Regions from separate parts of the Paenibacillus sp. 2RAB27 genome, predicted to be linked through region 3. Evidence: riboswitches for the same ligand, from Rfam matches in the RefSeq annotation. Region 3 holds a riboswitch; each other region holds the start of a gene.
The links. A riboswitch is a leader RNA that binds a small molecule or an ion and turns the genes downstream of it on or off. The one in region 3 is predicted to bind cyclic di-GMP.

Region 1 (3,284 bases), on a different contig from region 3:
GACGATTTATGTTGGTTTTCTGCGTGGGATTAATGTAGGAGGCAAGAACAAGATCAAAATGGCTGACTTAAAAAAAACGCTAGAGGCCTTAGAATTAACGCAAGTGCAGACCTATTTGCAAAGCGGCAATGTGTTGTTCCAATCCGAAGAGTCAGGAGAAACCCTACGCCCGCGTATTGAAAAAGCAATCAGCGATGCGGCAGGCGTAGCGCCTACCGTTATTTTGCGCACCGCAGCGGAGCTAGCTGAACTTGTAAGGAATTGCCCCTATGACGCAGAAGCTTTGTCCGAAGGGGAGAGCATTCAAATTTCTGTTCTAACAGAAGAAGCCCCGCAGACATTCACCGACATCTTATCCAAGGGACAGAGTGAAGTAGATGAATTTCAGATACGGGGCTGCACCATATATTTTCTGTTTCGGCAAAGCGTGTTGGATTCGAAGCTGGCAAGTAACATTCAGAAGCTTGGCAATCAAACGACGGCGCGTAATTGGAATACGATGAGTAAGCTCGTAGAGTTAGCCGAGGGCTTAGGCCTTGCCCCGTAATTTCCGGAAAAACTGCGTTAACATCGTGGAACACTCCTCTTGCAAAACACCGCTAACCACGTCGACTCGGTGATTGAATCGGTCTTCCTGCAGCAAGTTCATTAACGTTCCTGCACAGCCGGCCTTCGGATCCACCGTACCATAAATAACTTGAGGTACACGCGCTTGCACGATCGCACCCGCGCACATCGGACATGGCTCCAATGTCACATAGAGCTGGCAATCCAGAAGGCGCCAAGCCTGCAAATACTCGCTCGCTTGTTTAATAGCAATCATCTCTGCATGCGCAAGAGGATCAAMGGTTGTTTCACGTAAATTGTAACCGCGGCCAATGATTTGACCTTGATGGACGACGACCGCGCCGATCGGAACTTCGCGAATGGCTTCGGCTTTCAGCGCCTCACCGATCGCTTCTCTCATCCAAGGGATATGTTGATCCACAGGGGGACACCTCGCAATAATAGTTTATCCACATGTGTATAGAGATCCGAACAAATATTCGTTGTTAACAAGCTGTGGATAACAATGTGGATAACTTATAAACCTGTGGATATTCAATTTCCACTACACATTCATACAATAAAAATAGGGTCCATGCAAGGATTTTAGTTGAAAGAAGTGCATGAGCTACGTATAATGGTGAGTACAGTGGGTCTTTTAGACCAGTTTGGACGAAAGATAGATCATTTAGACCAGTAACGAACAACGATATCTACATAAATGAATAGCAGGGTTCGACAATGGCAAACTTGTTGAAAGGCAAGGACGCAAAGCTGAGGGTCTACGGTTCTTATGAACTACGGCAGCCTGGTTACCGAAAATCGATGCTTTTATTGATTGCGGTGGTAGGCTGTCCCTGTGTGGGGCAGTCTATTTTGTGCGGAAAAATGCTATGAAATCCATCAATAGGGAGGGTGAAGATGAGCATGGCGATGAAGCAGGATACTTTGAAGCGATATGGGAGTAAAGAAGGATATGATGCGGAGGTATTAATGCATTGCCGAGCTGTAGTGGCGAAGGATGATTTCGTGTCAACAGGTATTCTTACCTATGCACAAGGAGACATCATGGAGATTGAGCTGCCGGAATACGATGTATTTCAACTGGGTGATAAAACGAAAATGACGTTATATACGAAATCGGGTCTATTCGTTTTTCATTCGACCGTCGTAGCTAGAGAGCCTGGTTCACTGATCGTGATCAATCCACCTGAGAATCGGAAGAAGTTTTCGGAGAAACGGGAGTTCCCGCGGGTCGATGTGAAGAATGTAGGATATATTGCAGGATTTCAAAATGTTACCCAAAAAGAGCAGCATCACTTGGAAAATCCAATTGCATTTTCGATAAAAAACATGTCCATGAACGGAATTGGTTTTATTATTAATGATAATTCAATGATCGATGGTATTCTTCATAAGAAATGTATGTTGCAAGTTGAGCTGGATTTAGGTTTTGAGATGCTGTGCAGGTTGGAAATTATAAGGAAAGAAAAGCAGGAAGACGGCTACTATTACGGGGCCAGCTTCGAGAGCGTTCCTGCCGAGCAAAGCAATGCATTACGGGGGTTTATTCTTCGTAATCAGATTGAAACTTACTTCGAACAGAAGCGGGATGAAGAGTTCAAAAAAGCAATGGAAAAAAAGTCTGCAGCCAATCAATAGCTTGCAGGCTTTTTTTTGCCCGCTAAGTACTATATAATAAGAAGGATGATTTTCGAAAATTAAGGAGTTGTAACGACAATGGCTTTGAAAGCAGGTATCGTCGGTCTACCGAACGTAGGAAAATCGACATTGTTTAATGCAATTACACAGGCGGGGGCAGAATCTGCGAATTATCCGTTCTGTACGATCGATCCGAATGTTGGGGTAGTAGAAGTACCAGACGAGAGATTGCAGAAGCTGGTGGAAATCGTTGTGCCTAAGAGCATCGTGCCGACGGCTTTCGAATTCGTTGACATTGCGGGTTTGGTTAAGGGTGCGAGCAAAGGCGAGGGCCTTGGAAATAAATTTCTAGCACACATCCGTGAAGTTGATGCGATTGTGCATGTTGTCCGTTGTTTTGAGGATGATAATATTACTCACGTTTCTGGGAAAGTCGATCCGATTGGCGACATCGAGACGATTAATCTTGAATTGATTTTGGCAGACATTGAGTCGGTTGATAAAAAGATCGAGCGTTCACGCAAAAACCTCAAGGGCGGCGACAAGAAAGTGGTTGCTGAAGTTGAGTGTTTGGAACGTATCAAAGAAGCCTTATATAATGATATGCCAGCACGCAGCTTGGATTTGACAGAAGATGAGCGCCTCCTGGTTCGCGATCTACATTTGCTAACAATGAAGCCAGTGCTCTACGCGGCGAACGTGAGTGAGGATGAAGTTTCAACAGCGGATGAGAATGCATATGTTAAAATTGTGAAGGAATTCGCAGAGAAAGAAAACAACGAAGTCGTTTCCATTAGCGCGAAGGTAGAATCCGAAATTGCTGAGCTGGAAGACGAAGAAAAAGCAATGTTCCTGGAAGAGTTGGGACTTCAAGAGTCCGGCTTGAATAGATTGATTAAAGCTGCTTATCGCAAACTCGGCTTGTACACGTATTTCACAGCTGGGGTTCAAGAAGTTAGAGCATGGACGATTCGTAAAGGAACGAAAGCTCCTCAAGCGGCTGGCGTCATTCATACGGATTTCGAACGTGGATTTATTCGTGCAGAAGTTGTTTCTTATAACGATTTGGCTGCTGC
Region 2 (3,284 bases), on a different contig from region 3:
TGATTAGATACGACCTGCGATGCGTCGAGAATATTAGTAAAGGATTCACCTGTGCTTTTGGCAATTTCCATCCCTTTTTGGGTTTCATTTGTACCTTGCGTCACGAACGTAACTGTGTTTTGTGTTTCCGATTGAATGTCGGCAACAAGAGTTTCAATCTGACTTGTCGAATTTTTCGATTGATCAGCAAGCTTACGAACCTCAGCGGCTACAATTGCAAAACCTCTGCCATGTTCGCCAGCTCGAGCGGCCTCAATACTTGCGTTTAAAGCAAGTAGATTGGTTTGCGCAGTTAGGTCTTTAATGAGATTGAGAATATTACCTATCTCCTCCGATTTCGATTCAAGGAGCTTGATCGTGCCTGCGGTAGAAATCGAGTTCGTATTGATGCGACCCATTTGATCCGATATCGTCTGAGCGGCCATATTGCCTTCTTCGGATAGATTTTTCATAGCATGAGAAGCATTGGCAACTTCGGTCGCGTTTTGAGCGATGACTTGTAAAGAAGCTGCAATTTCTTCAACTGATCGTCCGCATTCTTCTGTAGAATTTTTTTGCTGGTCGACATGCGTATTCATGTCTCTGATTTCTGTTGTGATCAGCTCAATGCTGTGACGATTGTCTTCAGTGATGCTGAACAGTTCGTTGGAAGCATCGGATACACTTGAAGCTGTTTGTTTAATACTTGATAATATTTCACGAATATTAGAAAGCATCATATTGAATTTTTGATTTAATTCGCCGAAACCGCCGTTTTCCTCCAATGTGAAATTGAACTTTCCGATAGAGGCTTGTTCAATTCCACGCATTAATTGGTTGATCGGCATAAGCGTTCTTCTTGCCACCCAATATTGCGCMCCGTTGCAAATCACCAAGGCGATTAAGAGTAAAATGATCGAACTCAGGAGGAACGACTTTTGAGCATCGGGAATCACTTTTGCGTCTACATCCACGCCAAAGTAAGCTGCAACATTGCCACTATCGTCAATAATTGGGTAAAGAACGCTGACCCAAGTGCCGTAATCATCTTTATAGTAAGAAGTGAAGGTCTCGGTTTTGGTTTTCAACATGGCTTTCAAACCGTTGACGATCCCTTTCGGTTGCTCATACATATCTCCGATGTTCAAACCTGCTTCTTTAAAAGCTTTAACAACGTGACTCGGGAACGAAATCAACGATGTTTTATTCCCATCCGCTAACTCAACCCCAAATATGTAAGCTTGCGCTACATTGGCATTGAAGGCAGTGTAACTATCAAATAGCTTGGTTAATCGTTGCTGCTCGCTTGCTTCATAGCTTTTATCACGTAGTGCACCCTGGACGTCTTTATAGGATATACCTTGTGCCCACACGGATGTCATATTATGGGTCTGCGTTCTCAACGTATCTGTTAAAATTTGATTCTGAAAATAAGCGCTGATGGAAATAAGCACTACCCCGATGACTAGCAAATTCAACATCGAGAATAAAAGATTTTTGCCGAAATAGTTCTTGGTCTTCAATTTAACTGCACTCCTTAGATGCTATTTGTATTGACATGAAACGCTATAATCCGTGAATATCCCCCATTCTTCGACATTTTTTGATAATTTCAGTAGGGATAGAGGCATAAAAAAGCCTATCCCAAGGTGTTCGGGATAGGCTTACTATCACAAACTGGCGGTTTGGCAGCCATAGCTTCGAAGCTTTAGGCCCATAACTTTGCGCCCTTATCTTTCGATAAGTTTGCCATTTACAGTTAAAATATCTGACAATTTATGACTATTATAAATTATTGATACATTACTGTAAATACCATGTGTATATATGTATTGTAAACAAATTGTGACATATGCGACTTTCAGGTGATACATAAGGATCATAAGACGACTTGTCACATAGGCAAATTGCATCAGGTGTTTCAACTGTAGAAGCGGCCTTCGCCACTCGTAGCCCGTTGTTGATTCGAATTATGGATACATACGAGACGTGATCACCTACGGAACTATCCTAATATGTGGTATTATTTTTTTACATAAGTAGGAAGAAGAAAGATTTATTACATAAGGAGAACGATTAGTGATAGTGCAAAAATATTTTTGCATGATGTAGAAATTCATCGATCTGGGTCGTCATTATAGTGAAGTCATGAAACAACCCCATTATGAATGTTGAGAGGAGCAATAACCATGAACTACACACTGCTTATGTATGAAACGACAGAGGATTTCGCCAAACGAAACGATCCGATTCACAAGGAGGCATATGCCGCAAGCTGGGCCCATTATGTTAAAGCAATGCTCGATTCCGGCATTGTTGTAAACGGTGCAGGTCTGCAGGCACCGGAGACCGCGACTACGCTTACCCTCAGGGGTGGTGAAATGTTGGTTCAGGATGGGCCGATCACCGAAACCAAGGAGCATATTGGCGGTTTGATGGTTATCGACGTGCCGGATATGGATACCGCATTGGAATGGGCGGCACGTTGTCCCGGCAGCTCGGTTGAAGTCCGCCCTAACTTGTACCCGGTTACGCTATGAGCGCTATGCATGCTGAGCAAATGATTGAACAGACGGCCCGTGATTCCTACGGCCGTCTGGTTGCTTTTCTGGCTATGCGCTGGCGTGACCTAGCCGCAGCGGAGGATGCGATTGCCGACGCTTTTCTGGCCGCGCTAGAATCATGGCCTGCGACCGGAGTACCAGATAAACCGGAGGCCTGGTTGCTAACGGCTGCGCAGCGCCGACTGATCGACGGTACACGGCATGCCCGTGTGCATGCCGGTGCGGAGCAGACTTTGATCGCGATGGCGAATACTACGCAGCAATGGTCCGAACTCGAAGCGTCTTTTCCTGATGAACGGCTCAAGATGCTGTTTATTTGCGCCCATCCCGAAATTGATCCAGCCGTGCGTACACCGCTCATGCTCCAGTCCGTCCTTGGCCTTGACGCAGCCCGCATTGCTTCTGCTTTCGTTGTTAAGCCTGCGACGATGGGGCAGCGGCTTACTCGTGCGAAAGCGAAACTGAAGAGCGACGCTATTATTTTCGACATGCCCGGAAAGGACGAATGGCCAGAGCGTCTTAAATCCGTGCTTGAAGCTGTCTATGCAGCTTATGGAAGTGGCTGGGATGATGTAGTCGGCGTAGATCCACGTCGGAAAGGACTGGCCGAAGAAGCAATTTTCATGGGAAGATTGATCTTACAGTTTATTCCAGGGGAACCGGAAGCGTTGGGGTTGATGGCACTTATGCTGCACTGCGAAGCACGCCGCCATGTGCGGCGCAATGAGGCAGGTGACTATG
Region 3 (3,284 bases):
CTGCGGCTTGTCCACTTATTTTAACCTGCTGCTTGCATCGTTTCAACGATTTTGTTCAGAACCTCGTCAGCTTGCCCATAATCCACTTGGCAAGTCCCTGCAGCATGATGCCCACCGCCGCCATGTTGAAGCATCAAATCCCCAATGTTTGTTTGTGCGGTGCGATTGACAATGCTGTGCCCGCAAGCGAATACGCAGTTTTGTTTGTTTCGACCATCAACAATCCAAATCGAGGTGTTTTGCTCCGGATATAGGGCATAGACCATGAAACGATTCCCCGGATAAATCGTCTCCACATCGCGAAGATCCGTAATGACGACATTTCCCTCAACCCGTGTATAGGTTTGCAGCATGTCCCGGTATAGCGCATCTAGTTCAAAATAACGAGCTACACGCTCTTTCACATCGGGTAACTCCATGATCTCACCAACGGATTTCGTTGCACAATGCTCCACTAGATCCTCCATCAACTGATAATTACTGATGCGATAATCCCGATAACGACCTAATCCCGTTCGAGCATCCATGATAAACGAAAGCAAATCCCAACCGCTCGGATTCAAAATATCTTCTTTGCTAAACTGCGCGGAGTCCGCTTTATCTACACCTTGCATAATATCGTCGATATCGCCGAAGGTTTCTTTCCCACCATAGTAATCATAGACAACTCGTGCAGCACTTGGAGCAAGTCGCGTTTCACCTTTGTACGTTACGGATTCCCCCATCCGTGTGAGTTCACTGGAATGATGATCGAACCATAAACCACATCCTGGAACGTAGGGTACATTTGCCAAAATATCATTCTCCGTAACCTCAATTAAGCCGTCCTGCATATCTTTGGGATGGACAAACTTCATTTCATCCACCATATTTAATTGTTTGAAGAGCATCGCGCATACTAAACCATCGAAATCGGAACGTGTGATCAATCTCATGCCATGCATCTCCTTTAATGTAGTTCTTAAGAACTATGAAATGTGATGGTCATATTATATCAGCTAGTGTCGTTTGGTGACAATGAGCGATTTCAAAAAAAAAGAGCGATTCACCTAGATAGGCTGAACCACTCTCAATTTGGATGATAGACATTGCAAAAGTCTTGTGACAAACCCTTCGATTTGAGCCATCGGAGGCATTTTCACAGACAGCTTTACTTCGCCTTTCCAGTAAAAAATCAGAATGCTATTGTTTCTCCCGTGAAACATCTCAACATCCCAACACGCTTCGTTTAATGCATACTCTTCTCGGTTAATCATAAGCTTTGGTCCATCCGTGGATGGCACCAAACGTGCAACATGGTTACCGCATAACGATGTTGCTTTCTGTTCATCCTGGAATTTAACTTCCGATTTCATGCCGCTAGGGCCTCCTTTGTACGTGTCATTCCATTTGATTCATTTGCTTCGCTATGACAGAGAAAAAAACCCACCGTAGTGAACCGACTAGAGGGGTTCTGAAGTGAATTCCCAATCGTTCGGTGGCTGGCTGGCTGCTTGTCCTTTGCAGGAGAAGTAAGGCCCCTGTAGCTTTGCGTCACTGGCTTTCGCCAGCTTTGCCTTTGTCGAGATGACATGCACAATCATTTTAGATGTAGATTTCAAAATAATACTTGCTATACTCTCAAGGATAAGGGATGACGATTTGAAATCGAATAGTTCAAAGGAACTATTTTTACGAAATTCATCATAATATTTGCATTTTCGACGTTATTTTCACTGTTTTTTGACGTTTCGTGCCTCTCCAATAGAAAATCGAGCCAATCATCGACAAAATAGCGATCACAAGAAAGAGCGTGCTGCCGCCAAAGGAAACCAATAGAAAGCCGCCAATCCATGGCCCCATAAAGTGACCTATGTTCGTTAATGTTTGAGCACCGTAGTACGTTCCTCGCATATGTTCAGGAGCTAGCTTATCTATCAACATGTTCGCGGCAGGATAGTTCAAAATTTCACCAAACGTGAAAATTCCCATTGAAATAATCAGCCATGTCAAAGAGTGTGAAAACGCAAATCCGATATCACCTAATGCGAACATCAAGTTGCCAACAACAATAGCCGTTAGAGGTGAATACTTTTCTGCCCATTTCCCCAGCGGAATCTGCATCGCAATAACAACAATGGCATTGGCGCTCATGAGAATGGCGAACATTTTGACCCCATTAGCAAAATCCCTTTGTAAGTACTGCGACAACGTCACCATCACCTGTGAATAACCAATGGCTCCGATAATCCCCCCGATTATATACAAACGGAAGGTCATATCCTTACGAATAACACCTATCGCAGAACGGAAAGTAACGATGGCTTTCTTCTCACCTTCGATTTTCTTAATCCCGAATTTAATTAGAAGGGCGTAAAGTGTCACACCATAGATTACATAAATAATCCCGGTCAGCAGGAATGGCAAGGCTCCGTTCATAGTTGCAAAGAAAGCTCCCAGCAAAGGTCCAACAGCTACACCAACGTTAATCGCCATATAGCGGAGTGAAAATACTTGCATCCTTTTGGACGGCTCCGTTAAATCTGCCATTAGCGCTTGTGACACAGGCTCATAGAATGAGCGGCACAGTCCATTGAGCATATTGAGCAGCATAAATAAGACCGGTAATTTTACAACACTGAATCCGAGGAATACGACTCCCCAGCCAAAGAGTGCCGCGAGCATAATGACTCGACGTCCGAATCGGTCTGACAACGTACCACCGATAAAACCGCCAAACGTTCCAGCTAATGCCCCCATTCCAATTACAATACCAATGAGCCCAGGGCTCATATCGGAGTGCTTCGCCAAATAGATTGCTAGGAACGGTAAACTCATGGAAGAAGCAGCCCGAGCCATGACCGTACCTAAGATAAGCGTATGTACGATAGGATGATAGGCTTGAAGAAATTGACGCATTCGATTCATAGACGATGACTCCTCTCGCTGACACACGAATTACCCTATGGTTAATTAATAACCAAAATCCAATTATACACGAAAATAGCGAATTGTGTCGTCATTTTAGACTGGAATGTTTACCTTTCTCGATCGCTTTCTCCTTGATGGTATTTATTGGATGGAGTATCTATAATAATGATATGGAGGTGCTTGCATATGAAAATAGCGATCACAGGCGGCAGTGGGTTTATTGGAAAACGTTTAATCACTTACTGGTTGGGACAAGGTCACGAACTTATTAATATATCACGCTCATCTTCCAAGCAGATACCAAGTGTCAGAACGATAACATGGGATCAGTTAGAGCAAAATACGGAATCTCTTGCAGGTCTTGATGCAATCGT

Region 1: linked by a shared signal. The riboswitch ahead of AB4114_RS29065 (PilZ domain-containing protein) and the one ahead of AB4114_RS08375 (hypothetical protein) in region 3 are both predicted to bind cyclic di-GMP.
Region 2: linked by a shared signal. The riboswitch ahead of AB4114_RS27895 (methyl-accepting chemotaxis protein) and the one ahead of AB4114_RS08375 (hypothetical protein) in region 3 are both predicted to bind cyclic di-GMP.

What each region holds. Positions count from the first base shown of each region.
Region 1 covers NZ_JBFRGR010000033.1:41,510-44,793, reverse strand. Annotated here, with positions in the region: gene AB4114_RS29075 (DUF1697 domain-containing protein) at 1-547, shown strand, start outside; gene tadA (tRNA adenosine(34) deaminase TadA) at 530-988, opposite strand; cyclic di-GMP riboswitch class I at 1,280-1,366, shown strand; gene AB4114_RS29065 (PilZ domain-containing protein) at 1,468-2,208, shown strand; gene ychF (redox-regulated ATPase YchF) at 2,287-3,284, shown strand, end outside.
Region 2 covers NZ_JBFRGR010000030.1:8,659-11,942, forward strand. Annotated here, with positions in the region: gene AB4114_RS27895 (methyl-accepting chemotaxis protein) at 1-1,502, opposite strand, end outside; cyclic di-GMP riboswitch class I at 1,656-1,740, opposite strand; gene AB4114_RS27900 (YciI family protein) at 2,169-2,519, shown strand; gene AB4114_RS27905 (RNA polymerase sigma factor) at 2,516-3,284, shown strand, end outside.
Region 3 covers NZ_JBFRGR010000004.1:260,850-264,133, reverse strand. Annotated here, with positions in the region: gene AB4114_RS08380 (exopolyphosphatase) at 21-935, opposite strand; gene AB4114_RS08375 (hypothetical protein) at 1,050-1,355, opposite strand; cyclic di-GMP riboswitch class I at 1,474-1,567, opposite strand; gene AB4114_RS08370 (MDR family MFS transporter) at 1,684-2,907, opposite strand; gene AB4114_RS08365 (TIGR01777 family oxidoreductase) at 3,097-3,284, shown strand, end outside.